2 regions of the Paenibacillus sp. FSL K6-0276 genome follow, and region 1 is predicted to be linked to the other one. Evidence: riboswitches for the same ligand, from Rfam matches in the RefSeq annotation. Region 1 holds a riboswitch; the other holds the start of a gene.
The links. A riboswitch is a leader RNA that binds a small molecule or an ion and turns the genes downstream of it on or off. The one in region 1 is predicted to bind S-adenosylmethionine.
Positions count from the first base shown of each region.

Region 2: another riboswitch for S-adenosylmethionine. It lies ahead of metA (homoserine O-succinyltransferase); the one in region 1 lies ahead of MHH52_RS24555 (methionine ABC transporter ATP-binding protein).

Region 1 covers NZ_CP150276.1:5,217,321-5,224,795, forward strand. The annotation lists gene MHH52_RS24545 (MetQ/NlpA family ABC transporter substrate-binding protein) at 1-271, opposite strand, end outside; gene MHH52_RS24550 (methionine ABC transporter permease) at 328-987, opposite strand; gene MHH52_RS24555 (methionine ABC transporter ATP-binding protein) at 987-2,003, opposite strand; SAM riboswitch class I at 2,105-2,244, opposite strand; gene MHH52_RS24560 (Cthe_2314 family HEPN domain-containing protein) at 2,345-3,079, opposite strand; gene MHH52_RS24565 (heme A synthase) at 3,246-4,190, opposite strand; gene MHH52_RS24570 (thioredoxin family protein) at 4,280-4,648, opposite strand; gene MHH52_RS24575 (polysaccharide biosynthesis protein) at 4,703-6,331, opposite strand; gene MHH52_RS24580 (DUF456 family protein) at 6,359-6,844, opposite strand; gene MHH52_RS24585 (Cof-type HAD-IIB family hydrolase) at 6,882-7,475, opposite strand, start outside.
Region 2 covers NZ_CP150276.1:1,774,081-1,781,555, forward strand. The annotation lists gene MHH52_RS08105 (ROK family protein) at 1-768, shown strand, start outside; gene MHH52_RS08110 (HRDC domain-containing protein) at 981-1,997, shown strand; gene corA (magnesium/cobalt transporter CorA) at 2,084-3,019, opposite strand; SAM riboswitch class I at 3,416-3,546, shown strand; gene metA (homoserine O-succinyltransferase) at 3,662-4,582, shown strand; gene MHH52_RS08125 (PLP-dependent transferase) at 4,618-5,790, shown strand; gene mqnC (cyclic dehypoxanthinyl futalosine synthase) at 6,059-7,195, shown strand; gene MHH52_RS08135 (hypothetical protein) at 7,288-7,475, opposite strand, start outside.

The DNA.
Region 1 (7,475 bases):
GTTGAATATAGTCAGTGAATTCTTTAATTTCAAGAGTAATTCCATCTTTTTCAAGCAATGGAGCAATAGCCTTCAAAATCTCAGCATGAGGGACAGGTGATGCACCAATAACCAGTTTCACAGGATCTGCAGCAGGTTCAGTTGTTGCTTCTACGTTTGGTGCTGTTGTAGCAGCCGAGCTCCCAGCATTATTAGTAGCATTGTTGTTACCGCAAGCCGCAAGCACCGCAACCAGTGTTAGGCTAAAAAATGTAAGTAGTACTTTTTTCATCGTAAATCCCCCTCTAATCTATTGTTTGTATGAATAAGGCTATATGTCGATGTACCTTATTTCCGTGTGTAATATTTTACGAGTCGATCACCGGCCATTTGCAGCAATTGCACCAGTATTACAATAAACGTTATAGAAATAAGCATAATTTCCGTCTCATAGCGGAGATAGCCGTAACGAATCGCTAGATCACCAAGTCCGCCGCCCCCAACCTGACCAGCCATTGCCGTATAGGAAACCAGTGTAACCAGTGTGATCGTAACTCCAGCGAGCAGACCTGGACGAGCCTCTGGCAAAAGAACACGCATAACGATCTGATTCGTGGATGCTCCCATCCCTTGCGCCGCTTCAATTACTCCGCGATCCACTTCTCTTAACGCTGTTTCCACCAAGCGAGCAAAGAATGGAGCTGCACCAATCACCAGCGGTGGGATCGTACCGAGTACTCCGATGGAAGTTCCAACAACGGCTTTGCTAAAAGGAATTAATGCTACCATCAAAATGATGAACGGTACGGAACGTAGGATATTTACAACGAATGATAAGACCGAGTAAATTACTCTGATTACTATACTATTCGATCTTCCCCATAAATACAATAGAATTCCGAGTGGTAAACCAAGAATAATTGTGAACAATCCGGAGAATATTAACATTTGCAAGGTAGCAATAGTAGCATCCATCATTTCTTGCCAGTTTAAATCTGCGAAATTCATTACGAAATCACCTCCACTTCAAGGCCTTGAGCGGTTAGTTCGGCTATCGTCACAGCAATCGCTTCAGCTGGACCTTCGAACCGAACAATCATTTGTCCATAAGGTACGTCTTTAATCGTTGAAATGGTGCCATGCAGAATGGCAAAGCTAACACCCGTTTCACGTACTACATTGGAAAGTGCAGAGCCGTAGGTCTTCTCTCCGAAAAAAGTAATTTTGACGGCCTGAGAGTTGTCCCCAGCAGCAGCGTCAAGCGCCGTACGAAGGGGCCCCTCATTCTGTGATTCACTGCGGATGAAATCGCGAGTAACCTCATGCTGCGGTTTCAGGAATACATCTGTAACCTTACCTTGCTCAACGATACCACCACCATGAATGACCGCAACACGGTCGCAGATGCTCTGAATCACGTGCATTTCGTGAGTGATCAGCACAATAGTCAGATGGAACCGTTTATTAATATCGAGCAATAGCTTAAGAATAGAGTCTGTCGTTTGTGGGTCAAGCGCAGAGGTTGCCTCGTCACATAGCAGCACATCAGGGTCGCTGGCAAGTGCCCGTGCGATGCCGACACGCTGTTTTTGTCCTCCTGATAACTGAGAGGGATACTTATCCCGGTGTTCTTCAAGCCCAACTAGGGCAAGCAAATCTTTCACTTTTGTATCAATATCTGCTCTCGAGGTGCCTGTGAGTCGCAGGGGAAAAGCAATATTATCGTACACAGTCGCAGAAGACAGCAGATTAAAATGTTGAAAAATCATCCCAATCTTGCGCCGTTGCTCCTGCAGTTGACCTTGAGAAAGCTTGGTTAGTTCAACGCCATCTACCCAAACTTCCCCTTCTGTCGGACGCTCCAACAGATTAATGCAGCGGATCAATGTACTTTTCCCCGCCCCAGAATGCCCGATGACTCCGAATATTTCACCTTTCTCGATAGACAGATTCAATCCGGAAAGTGCTGTAGCCGCATGGCTGCCTTTTCCATATACCTTTGTTATTCCTTTTAGATTAATCAAGCTCGTCGCCCCCCCTTTATATTTCACTTATTCCATACAAAAAAACCTCCTACGATCGATGCAGATCGCAAGAGGCCCTGTGCGTTTATTAAGACAATGCCTTCTCATCTGCCAACGACCGCAAACCTTGCGTCATTGTAGGAATTAGCACCATGACATTTGTACATAACGCTTCTCGCGCCGTATACAAATCGGTTGCCGGGCTTCATCGGGCCTATCCCTCCGCCGCTCTCGATAAGATATAGAGTATGAAATTTTATGTTTGAAATCGTACAGACTGTAATGCAAGCATAAGTATAGTGAGTTTCTTGTTTTTTGTCAAAAGGAAATATATTGAACGCTTATGATCTTACACGCTTTACCTTGCTTATTTCCTTATGCAACTGCTCATTGCTGTAACTGAATGCCGCGATTAATGTTTTACAGATCATTTCGAGGGATTGCTTTAGATCCTCAAGATGGCTATCCAGATCTTCGAGCTGAATTTTGTCATGTAGCCCTTGATGCCGCTGCCACAAGTCATCCTGCATTTCGGAATTCATATAGTGAATTTCAGCATTCCTGCGCTTGCGTAGATTCTCCAGTGGATCTCGATAAGAGTTCTTGATCTGCTCCAATTGATCCACTAATGCAGGGTGCACATTCAATAACTGAAATTGACGCAGCACTGTAAAATAAGAAAAGTGCACTTTTAACTTAGATGTTTTAAGATCATAAAAATGATTTAGGACTGTCCCAAGCTTGTCCAGAAGAGAGAAGACACGAATAAATCCATTTTTATAAAAATAAACATAACGCGCATAATCGCCCTGTTCCACTGGTGACATATCATCCATATAACCGGCGATTACCGATTTCCGGTAAAAAGCGGCCGCGAACCAGCTTTGCTCCAATTCATCCAATGAGGAGATCAGTCCACGTGTCCAAATCTCCAGTTTACGGTATTCATGGTCACTATCCTCATGGGCACTTATTTCCTTGCGCAGTAAGGCTGCAAATGTGGCCATGTTTTCCATCGCATCAGCCAATACACCGCTGTTCTTTCGAGGCGGCTCTCCAAGTATTACCCGCAGCATATTCCAGTCCTCCTAAAGTTTTGTTCAGCGCCTCATCCATGGACTGCTTTGTACAAAACTCGCGCCGTAAGCATTGGCCAATCAGCTCCACGATATACCGATTTCCACTTTATTATTCCGCAGGTAAAACGACTCTATCCACGGAGGGAACTTTCTACCAAGAGTGTTACAACGCGACATTTCTAGGTCTACTTAGCTGCCAGACTCTTACACTCATATAGCATAGGACACCAAACAAACAAGCAATCAACAAAATATGAGCCAGAGCAGCAAATATGTACAATCTTTCATTATCTAGCGTGTAAACCACAGCAGCTCCACTAAACACCTGCATCAAGCACAGCAGAACAGCCGCTACGCCAAGAGCTCTTAGCTCTGGGTAATCCTTATGTTTCCAAAAAGCTAAATGTCCAAGCACCGCGGTAAGAATGAATAATATTAAAGCCGCAATCCGGTGCATAAAAACAATACCTACTCCCCCGGAAAGGTCAGGAACCCATTCACCGTTACAGAGCGGCCAGCCAGAACATCCACCTCGTGAATCCGTATGACTAACAAAGGCTCCAATATAAACGACAACATAGGAATATAAGGCCGTAAAGCAGGTTAAATTGCGGAATGCTTTGCTGACAGGCTTCTTCTGAGTCTCAATCTTATGATCGTATTCGCCAGCTTCATGCCGCCGTTTAGTTCCAAGAGCGAGCATCAAAGAACTCGAAAAAGCGATCAAGGAAAAACCCATATGCAGTGCCATTACAGCGGCAGATTGGGATTTAATTACTGCAAGCGCTCCCATACCACCTTGAACAATTACAAACAGTAAAGTCATGAATGCATATGCCAGCAAATCACGCCGGTGGCGAGCATAACGCCAAAAAGCAAACATCGAGGCAAGTGACAATAACCCTGCTAATCCGCTAAACAAGCGATGGGTGTATTCAATCATCGAACCTACAGTATAGGCCGGAATTAATTTGCCATGACAGAGCGGCCATTCATTTCCGCATTCCAATCCCGATCCAGTCTTCGTTACTACCGCCCCTCCGAGTAGAGCGAGGAACATGATAAGGCAAGTAAGATAACTAAGCCATTTCAACTGATTTGTCGTCAAAAATATCACCCGCAGTTTTTAGTAATGAAGAAGCATTTTAAAAAACCACCGCTTTTGCACGAACAGGCGAAAGCGGTGGTTTTCCGGAATTACTGTTGAAGGCTTTGATGCACTTGAACCGCTTTATCCAGGAAATTCTCAATTTCCTCGCGGGATTTACGCAATTTATTAACGAATCTAACCAATTCCCGTCCATCGGAATACGCGACAAAGCTCGGAATGCCCATAATATTTTGTTCCTGACTAACATCGCCCACGGCATCTACGTCAACCTCAACCAGCGTTAGCCGATCTGCATAAGTTTGCTCTACCTCAGGGATAAAGGGATCGATATATTTACAATCCGAGCACCAGTCTGCCTTAAAGATGGCTACTGTTAATCGTGGAGATTGAATGGCTACCTGAAATTCAGCAGGAGAACTAATTTTGTCCATAACTTTCTCAGTCCTTTCTTCCATATCTGTCAAATTTCTATTCTTTAAGTGAAGCAAAATGTAATGCAGAAGTCAAACTTATTCTCTCATACGAACACTTGCAGGCTGTAATTTCATCAGCGGATTCAACAATTTTTGCAGTGCACGCGGATAACTGGAGACTTCCTGTTTAGTAAGCACGCCCAGTACAATTAGCATTACCAGATAAATAACAACAACTGCGGCTCCTACAACAAGACAAGTGATCAGAAATGCCAGACGTGCAGGCATTATATTCGTTAACAGAATTCCAGCTTCGTTCAAACCAAAACCAATTCCAAAGGACACAAGAACCGCGATCGCGAAACCGCCCCAACGCTTGCCCATAATTTCGAAAGGTACAATTGATTTCAGCATCCGTAAGTTAAGAATAGTAATAACTACGAAACAAAGTGCTGTTGCACCGATAATTCCGTAGATCCCAAATACCTTACTCAGTAAGAAGCTTGCGACTAATTTAACAATAATACCCACTAGCACATAATACATTGAAATACGTGATTTGCCCATACCGAGCAAAATGGAGTTCGTTGTCATCATTGTGATCTGAAAGATCGTTCCAATCGTAAGCATAGCCACAATTCCGCTTCCATCCAAGCTACTGAACAATAGTCCATTGATGGAATAGGCCGCAGCCACAAGCGCCAACACAATTGGCATCCCTGTCAGAATAGAAATCCGCAGAGCAAGCGTAATTTGCTTCTTCAAGTGCCCCTCATCACGACGGGCATAGGCAGCTGAAATGATCGGAATCAGCGAGGTTCCTAGCGCAATGGCTAGTACTGGTGGAATTCCGGCCACACTTTGAGCACGCGTAGTTAGTATACCCAAAGCTGCTGTTGCACTCTCTCTACCCATCTGATCGATAAGCAGTGGAACAGCTAGAGAAGTGTCAATTACATTCACTACTGGAATCGTAAGAGAAGATAACACGATCGGAATCGATAGTGTGAAAATATCCTTATAAATTCCCCAAATCGGTAATTTTTGAGTGGTATCGTAATTTAATCCTTGCTGTTTATCCTCTCGGCGCAGCTTGATTGCAAAATAAATCATGACACCAAATGCTGCAATACTACCAATTACGCTACCGAAGGATGCTCCCGCAGCAATAGTTGTATTGTTATACCCCTGCTGTAATAGAATATAAGCTAGTAAAATAGCGACTAGTACACGAGCGAACTGCTCTACGATCTGGGAAATACCACCAGCCATCATGTTGTTGCGCCCTTGAAAATATCCACGCATCATGGCAATCGCCGGAAAAAGTAGAAGCGCAGGTGCTATTGCCCTAACTGCCATCGCTGATTCAGGTACGTCAGCAATATGCGTCGCATAGAACGGAGCGCCTATATACAGCAATGCAGTCATAATTACTCCTGCTACTACCGAAAATATCAATGCTGCATGATATATTTGTCTCGCTTCTTCCGGACGATTCAGAGCGTACCGCTCGGAGACCATTTTACTGAGAGTACTTGGAATACCTGCTGTTGCCACGGTGAGCAACATTAAATAGATATTGTTCGAGACCCCAAACGATGCTCTCCCCACATCATCAAAAATATGATCTAACGGAACCCGCTGAACAAGCCCGAGTACCCTTGCTACCAAAGCAGCAGCAGCAAGGATAAGCGTGCCTTTTACGAAAGACTCTTTCTTGGACAAACCATTTCCCCTTCTCCACTGTTAAAATTAAAACCGGACGACCCATATAAAAAAGAGGACGACCATAATAATTTGTAGCACAATTTTGACAACAGTACTACTAAACAACCCAAGTATTGATCCTACACTTACCTTGGCAGCTTTAGCTGGCGAAGAACCCACGATCAATTCTCCTATAAAAGCACCCAGCAACGGACCAATAATAAGGCCAAAGGCAGGGATTACAAATGGACCAATGATCAATCCGATCGTACTCCCGATAATCGATGAACGTGAGCCACCGAATTTCTTAACGCCCCACGCCCCTACAACGTAATCAGCGACGAATAGAACCACAACAATCAGCGTTTGAATAATCCAGAACCAAACACCAAAGGGTTCGAAAGAAAAGAACCATCCGTATACGAAAAAGGCAAGATAAATCGCAAGTGCACCCGGCAGTATGGGGTACACCGCCCCGGCCAGTCCTACAGCGAATAAAGCAATAATAAGAATCCAACCCAGGATCGTCAATACCTTAACCTCCTAATAGCAAATATGCTCTATGGATTCACTTCGCAAAACTAGCATTTTCATTAAAAATATACTTTTGGATGACTTCTGCAATTCCGTCATTATTATTCGATGCCACCACAGCATCAGCTTCTTGTTTAACCGTCTTCTGAGCGTTGCCCATGGCGACCCCAAGCCCTGCCTGCTGAATCGCTGCAAGATCGTTGAGGCTATCGCCAACCGCTATAACTTGAGACATCTCTAGCCCTAGCAGCTTACAGACTTCCTTTATTCCAGTTGCTTTATTCACACCTAGAGGATTAATCTCCAGATTATGCGGAGAAGAGTTCGTAATCTCCAGTCCACCCATATCTTGAAGACGGAGCAGCAGTTTATGGCGAAGCTCATCATCTTCGGTGTGATAGCCGAATTTAAGCCATTCTCTGCCTGTGACATCCCCATCCCAGTTATCCTGTTTGTGGACCTTTTCCGTGGAATAGGCCCAGAACCAGATGTCATCTTCCTTCGCAAGCCCATACATTTGTTGTACCAGCATAGGGTCCATCAGCGATCGACGATAAATTTCGTGCGGTGCTCGCCATACCTCACTACCGTTCACAGTAATCATCGGTGTTTCTAGTCCAAGCTGCTC
Region 2 (7,475 bases), 2.7 Mb from region 1:
ACGATGGGACTAGTGATAGACTATTTTAGAGAGAAGAATGTAGAAGCTTTCGGAATAGGATCTTTTGGACCGATTGATCCTGTGCTGGACAGCCCTACTTATGGCTATATAACAACGACACCAAAACCTCACTGGGGACAATATAATCTGGTGGGTACAATGGCTGAGCAATTTAATGTGCCGATCGGATTTGACACGGATGTGAATGGTGCTGCGCTTGCTGAGAGTAAATGGGGAGCGGCTAAAGGTTTGGACAGCTGCCTTTATATTACGGTTGGGACAGGCATTGGAGCGGGAGCGGTTGTAGGTGGCCAGATGGTACATGGATTGTCTCATCCTGAAATGGGGCATATTCTAGTTCGCAGACATCCAGAAGATACGTTTGAGGGCTACTGTCCATATCATGGCGATTGCCTTGAAGGGTTAGCCGCAGGTCCGGGGATCGGTAAACGCTGGGGACAACCGGCAGGCGAGCTACCGGTGGACCATCCGGCATGGGATATGGAAGCTCACTATCTAGCACATGCACTCATGAACTATGTGCTGATTCTGTCTCCTCAAAAAATAGTAATGGGCGGTGGTGTCATGAAGCAAAGTCACCTGTTCCCGTTAATTCGTACCAAGCTGCAAGAGCTGTTGAACGGTTATGTTCAGCATCCATCTCTTAATGTCGACATCGATAATTATGTTGTGTCACCGGGTCTTGGAGACAATGCAGGGCTTGCTGGAGCGATTGGATTGGCTACATTGGCTTTAGCTAGAAACTAGTATAAAAAGACATTGACTGTAAGGTAATATATGGTATTGTAGAATCTAACAGTATAGCATTTAATGAGGGAGCACCTCTTTCACGTTTATCGTGAGAGAGGTGCTTTTTTGCGTTTCGGGGTCTGATTGAGAAATAGATTCTCTCCCTCCGAAGGAGGCTCTGCCCGGAAGGTTATTATGCTTGCTGTAAGTTGAGAAAGGTAGGGATGAATATGCAAATTGTATTTATGAACCGTTTATCGAGAATATCTGGAGTGGATCAAGAGGTGTACGCCCAGTTGTGGATTGGGGAGGAAGAAGGGATCTGGAGTCTGGGCTGGTGTGATTTTTTAGGAGGAGAGAATTGCATCGAGAATTTATGGTATGAAGGCGGTTCATGGAATGAAATGCTCTGTGTATACAGGCATGAGCTGGCAGTGAAGATGGGAGATGGCTATCGACCCTTGATAGATGGGATATTCCACGAGAAAGATGGTCTTACTGGACGTAATCAGGAGCAGTTGAAGCTTCAATATTACAGCGAACATCATGGAAATGAAGCCATTTATGAGGAGTTATGTACTTGGCGCCGCGGAAAAGCTTCGAGTGAACGGAAGGCGCCCTATATTCTCGCCAGCAATCGTCTGTTGCGCTTGTTAAGCACGTTTCTACCGCATACACCAGAGGAACTGTTGCAAATTCCAGGTGTAGGAGAAGGAAAGGTGACACAGTTTGAGGAAGATTGGCTGGCTATAACTACTGCGGTGGCAAGGGAACATTCCTTTCCTCTGAATTGGGTACACGAAGTAATCGAAGAGGAGTCTTTTGTATCTTGGCTTTATAAACAGAAAGAGGTCAAATATAAGAAGCAACTAGAACGACTGCGCTTACAGCGGATTCTGCTGCAGGGAATCGAGAATGGATTGGGTTTGGAACAACTTAAGGTGAATAGTGGAGTGAACCGCCGTGAACTGATTGAAGCCGTAGAGGAACTAGAAAGAGAAGGTTACTCTGTGGAGAAACTGATCGACGTAGAGCTTGGCTATATGCCGCAGAATGAGCAGGAAGCGGTATGGAATGCTTATGTCGAGCTCGGGGATCTCTTCCTAAAACCGGTGTTACATAAGGTGTATGGAGAGGATTTTTCCGCTGCTGAAGGATTGGATATTTATTATGAGCGTCTGCGGTTGATCCGCATCCGTTTCCGTCGAGAGCAAACGCATAAAGTGGGTATAGCGACTAGTTTATAATTGTGATTTCTCATACCAAAAAGACGAAGGCTTCCGTATACCTTACGGTTACAGGGCCTTCGTCTTGCTTATTCGTCCGATTCGTTTCATAGCCATTCCTTCTTGCGGAATACATACAGCATCCCACAGCCCAGCGTCAACATAACGCCTATAACGCCATAATAGCCGTATTTCGTATGAAGCTCAGGCATATGATCAAAGTTCATACCATAGATTCCCGTAATTACGGTCAGGGGCATGAATATTGTTGTGATCGCCGTAAACACTCTCATAATTTCATTCGCGCGGTTGGCGATACTAGATTGGTATGCCTCTCGTAAGTTGCCCATGAGATCGCGGTACGTCTCAAAGGTTTCAGATATTTTAACCGCATTTTCATAAATATCGCTGAAATATTTCTGCAGCTGATCATCAATCAGACGGAGGTCTTTTTTATTCAGAGTATTGATAACCTCTTTTTGTGGTCCCAGCATCTTCTTCAACCATAGAATTTCACTTCGCAGACCGATAATTTCGCTGAGATGTGACTTCTTGGTGTGCATGAGGATATCCTCTTCTAGCTTCTCAATCCGGGCTTCAATTCGGTCGCCGACGGAGAAATAATTGTCCACGACAAGGTCAATAAGTAAGTAAAGGAACATATCCGGTTCACTTACCTCTTGCTCCCAGAGCATAGGCTTCAAGATTCGCAGCTCATTGATCTTTTGTTTCGTTACGGTGATGATGTAATGTCTTCCAAGGAATACATTGAGCGCCCGTAGGAAAATTTCTTCATCATCAAAGCGGATGCTATTTACAACTATAAAGTAGTGACTTTCGTATATTTCGATCTTCGGACGCTGATCCTCTTCGCTAAGGCAATCCTCAACAGCTAGATCATGTAGGTTGAACAAGGGCTGAAGCAGCTCCAAATCCTCTACATCGGCGTCAATCCAATAGAACCCTTCCGTTGGGGGTGTCAATGTTTCATCAATTTCATCAATAGGTGTAAAAACCCCTGCATTCACCAGCCGGATTTTCATCTGATTCCACTCCTCCTGTCCCCAGGTCTTCACCAGGGACTGCTAATTAAGCACAGAGAAAAAAATCAGCTTGGCCGGGGTTACAATCAATACAAAAGGCCAAATGACGTTTCGAGGGCATGAAGAAGAACTGCTCCCGCCGCCGGCAAGCTGATGATTATCCTGTGTGGTTGCTCATTCTGTACACTTAATTGCGAGCTCGGGTCGCCTTCCATCCTTCTTCTCACCTCATCTTTTCGTTCAGGTATGAAATACTTGTCTAGTATAACAACGGAGTATGCCTCTTTCAAGCTAATTTATTGTGATTTTGAGGCTCCTTCAGCATTGTATGGACTTGACGAAAAGGAGGTTCATGATTTAAAGTGATTTTAAAGTAATTTAATTGAATACAGCTAAATCTTATCAAGAGCAGGTGGAGGGACTAGCCCTATGAAACCCGGCAACCGGCGTGTGAACGCACGGTGCTAATTCTTGCGGAATTTCTGCTGACGCCTAAACGTCTTCAGAATCATTCTGGCAGATGAGAGAGGCGCATATGACTGTAGATATGACCTTTCTCGATTTCCGAGAAAGGTCTTTTTATTGTTCAGCAGGCCGCAGTGCGGCAAAATAACTTAAATTCAGCTAAGGAGTGGAAAGACAATGCCAATTAAAATTCCCGACAGTTTACCCGCGAAAGAAGTACTATCCGGAGAAAATATTTTTGTGATGGACGATAGTCAGGCTTTCCATCAGGATATCCGTCCACTACGGATTGCTATTCTGAACCTCATGCCGACTAAAGAGACGACAGAGACTCAATTGCTGCGTTTAATTGGAAATTCGCCACTACAAGTTGATGTTACGCTACTGCATCCACGTTCCCATATTTCCAAGAATACTTCTGCTGAACATTTGAAGAGCTTTTACAAAACCTTTGACGAGATCAGCCACCGCCGTTTGGATGGCTTAATCGTTACAGGTGCTCCTGTAGAGCAATTGGAGTTCGAGGATGTATCGTATTGGGAAGAACTGAAAGAGATTTTTGAATGGAGCAAGGACAATGTGACTTCAACCATGCATATTTGTTGGGCGGCACAGGCAGGCTTATATCATCATTTTGGTGTTCGTAAAGTGGCATTGCCTGAGAAATGCTTTGGCGTCTTCGCTCATACGATTAATCAAAATAACATTAAATTGTTGCGCGGCTTTGACGAGGTGTTCCATGTACCACACTCCCGACATACCGATGTCTCCCGTGAAGATATTGAGAATAATCCAGATCTGCAGATTCTGGCGGAATCCGAAGAGGCTGGTATGTATCTAGTGGCTACAAACGACGGTAAACAAATATTTGTGACCGGTCATTCCGAATACGATCCTTTATCCTTGAAATGGGAATATGATCGTGATGTGACAAGAGGGATGGAGATGGCTTTGCCGAAACATTACTTCCCTAAAGATGATCCAGATCGAACACCTCCAGCTGTGTGGCGCGCGCATGCCAATTTATTATTCTCTAACTGGCTCAATTACTATGTATATCAAGAAACGCCTTATGATATCGACCCCATTGTTTATTGATAACAGGCTACATTATAAATTAGGAGGCATTAATCATGGATGACAAACTTAGGATTGAAAGCAGACTGGCTCAAATAGGTTCTCAAGAAGATCCAGCCACAGGAGCAATTAATTTTCCGATTTATAATGCAACGGCATTTCGTCATCCAAAACTCGGTCAGAGCACAGGGTTTGATTATAGCCGCACCAAGAGTCCGACCCGTTCAGTGCTTGAGAATGCAGCTGCGGAACTGGAATCTGGAGATGCAGGATTTGCTTGTAGCTCAGGGATGGCAGCTATACAAACGGTTCTTACCTTGTTCGCTCAAGGTGACCATCTGATCGTTTCACTGGATCTTTACGGCGGTACCTATCGTCTGTTGGAACGGATATTGTCCAAGTTTGGAATCACTGCTTCTTATGTAGACACGAATGATTTGGATGCACTGGAAGCTACGCGTCGTCCGAATACGAAAGCTGTATTCATTGAAACGCCAACGAATCCGCTTATGATGATCACGGATATTGAAGCCGCATGCACCTGGGCCAGTCACCATGGGCTGCTTAGCATTGTAGATAATACGCTGCTGACACCATTTTTCCAACGGCCTATAGAATTAGGTGCGGATATTGTAGTTCATAGCGCTTCTAAGTATTTGGGGGGTCATAATGACGTACTGGCAGGTCTAATTGTATCTAAGGGTGTAGAATTATCAGCTGAAATAGCTATTCTACATAACTCTATTGGCGCTGTGCTCGGACCAACGGACAGTTATCAGTTGATGAGAGGCTTGAAGACATTGGCGCTGCGAATGGAGCGTCACGAGAGTAATGCACTAGCGATTGCCCACTACTTACTAGAGCACCCAGCGATTGCGGAAGTGTTCCATCCAGGATTGCCAGATCATCCGGGATTTGAAATCCAGAATCGCCAATCCTCAGGCAATACCGGGATTTTTTCTTTCAAATTAAAAGATGCCAGATACGTAGAGCCTCTACTTCGTCACATTCGTCTTATTGCATTCGCAGAGAGCCTTGGCGGCGTAGAGTCACTTATGACTTATCCGGCTGTACAAACGCATGCTGATATTCCTGTGGAAATTCGAAATGCTGTGGGTGTAGATGACCGTTTGCTGCGCTTCTCCGTCGGTATTGAACATGCGGAGGATTTGATTGCTGATCTTGGCCACGCACTGGAGGCAGCAAGGGCAGAAATTGAGTCGGAATAACCGGGATTTACTTTCAATCGAGCGTTAGTCGAGAAATAGAGAATAACTGGCAGTATCGCTTATTGCGATGCTGCTTTTCTTCTGGATGGGATCTGGCGAAGAACGTAAAAGCATTTTTCAAGCTGTTCAGATTGTGATACGATGAGAAAATGAACTGTTCATTTCTACGAGGAAGGGTTGTCATCTTTAAAGGAAGACAACGTCTTTTCTTCCTGTGATTTTGTGATTCTACCAATACCCCTAAGGGTTTAAAAGGAGGATGCGAACGATGAGTGCGATAGATCTTATTTTGGACAAAGCCCTAAGGGGTGAACGTCTCCAATTGGAAGATACCATCCGACTGTTCGAGAGCAACGAAATTGAGAAAATGGGTGCTGCTGCAAACACCATAATGGAACGCTGGCATCCGGACCCGATGGCCACGTTTGTAATTGGTCGTAATATTAACTATACGAATGTATGTGATGTCTACTGTCGTTTCTGCGCATTTTATCGCAGACCGGGATCGGATGAGGGCTATGTACTGCCGGATGAGACGATCTACCAAAAAATCGCTGAGACCATTGCTGTAAATGGTACAGAAATACTGATGCAAGGCGGAACGAACCCTAATCTTCCTTTCAGTTATTATACAGATATACTGCGTGGAATTAAGCAACGGTTCCCTGAGATTACAATGCATTCCTTCTCACCAGCGGAGATTATGAAGATGAAAGAGGTATCTGGATTATCCCTTGAAGAAGTGGTTCGTGAAATCCATGCTGCTGGTCTGGACTCATTGCCAGGTGGCGGCGCTGAAATTCTCGATGACCGTACACGTCGCAAAATCAGCCGACTTAAAGGCTCGTGGCGCGAGTGGATGGATGTAATGCAGACGGCACATAAGGTTGGTATGAATACGACAGCTACGATGGTAATTGGACTTGGTGAGAGCATGGAGGAGCGGGCACTGCACTTACTACGTGTGCGCGAAGCTCAGGACGAGTGTATTGCCAACAAATATGATTCAGAGGGCTTCCTGGCCTTTATCTCTTGGACTTTCCAACCGGACAATACTAACCTGAAGTTGGATAGACAATCGCCTGAGGAATATCTGAAGACGGTAGCCATTAGTCGTCTTGTTCTAGACAACATCAAGAACTTCCAGTCCTCTTGGGTAACTATGGGGCCAGAAGTTGGTAAGCTTTCCCTTCAATATGGCTGCAACGATTTCGGCAGTACAATGATTGAAGAGAACGTAGTATCTTCTGCGGGCGCGACTTACAAGGTCAACATCGAGTCCATTACCCAATTGATTCGAGAAGCAGGCAAAATCCCTGCTCAACGAAATACGCGCTACGATATTCTGCGGGTGTTCGATGACGCTAATGCGAAGATTGATAATGATTTCATCATGCAGAACTAATACGAAATTTATACGGATATATTTAACGCTTGTTTATTGTTCATCCTCTTATAGGGATGAATGATAAACAAGCGTTTTTGGTGTGTGAATAGTTAGAATATTCTTATCAAAATAATAATTGCTGCAATGATTCCGACAGCAATAAGAAGGTTTGAAACTTCGCTCCAAAAACCGGGTGAACCTTCAGAATGAAGTTTCCTTTGATTCACATCAAAATTAGCTTTCGCTGCGTCAGGGTCTGGTAAACGATTAAATTGGTTAGGGTTATTATCATCAAACA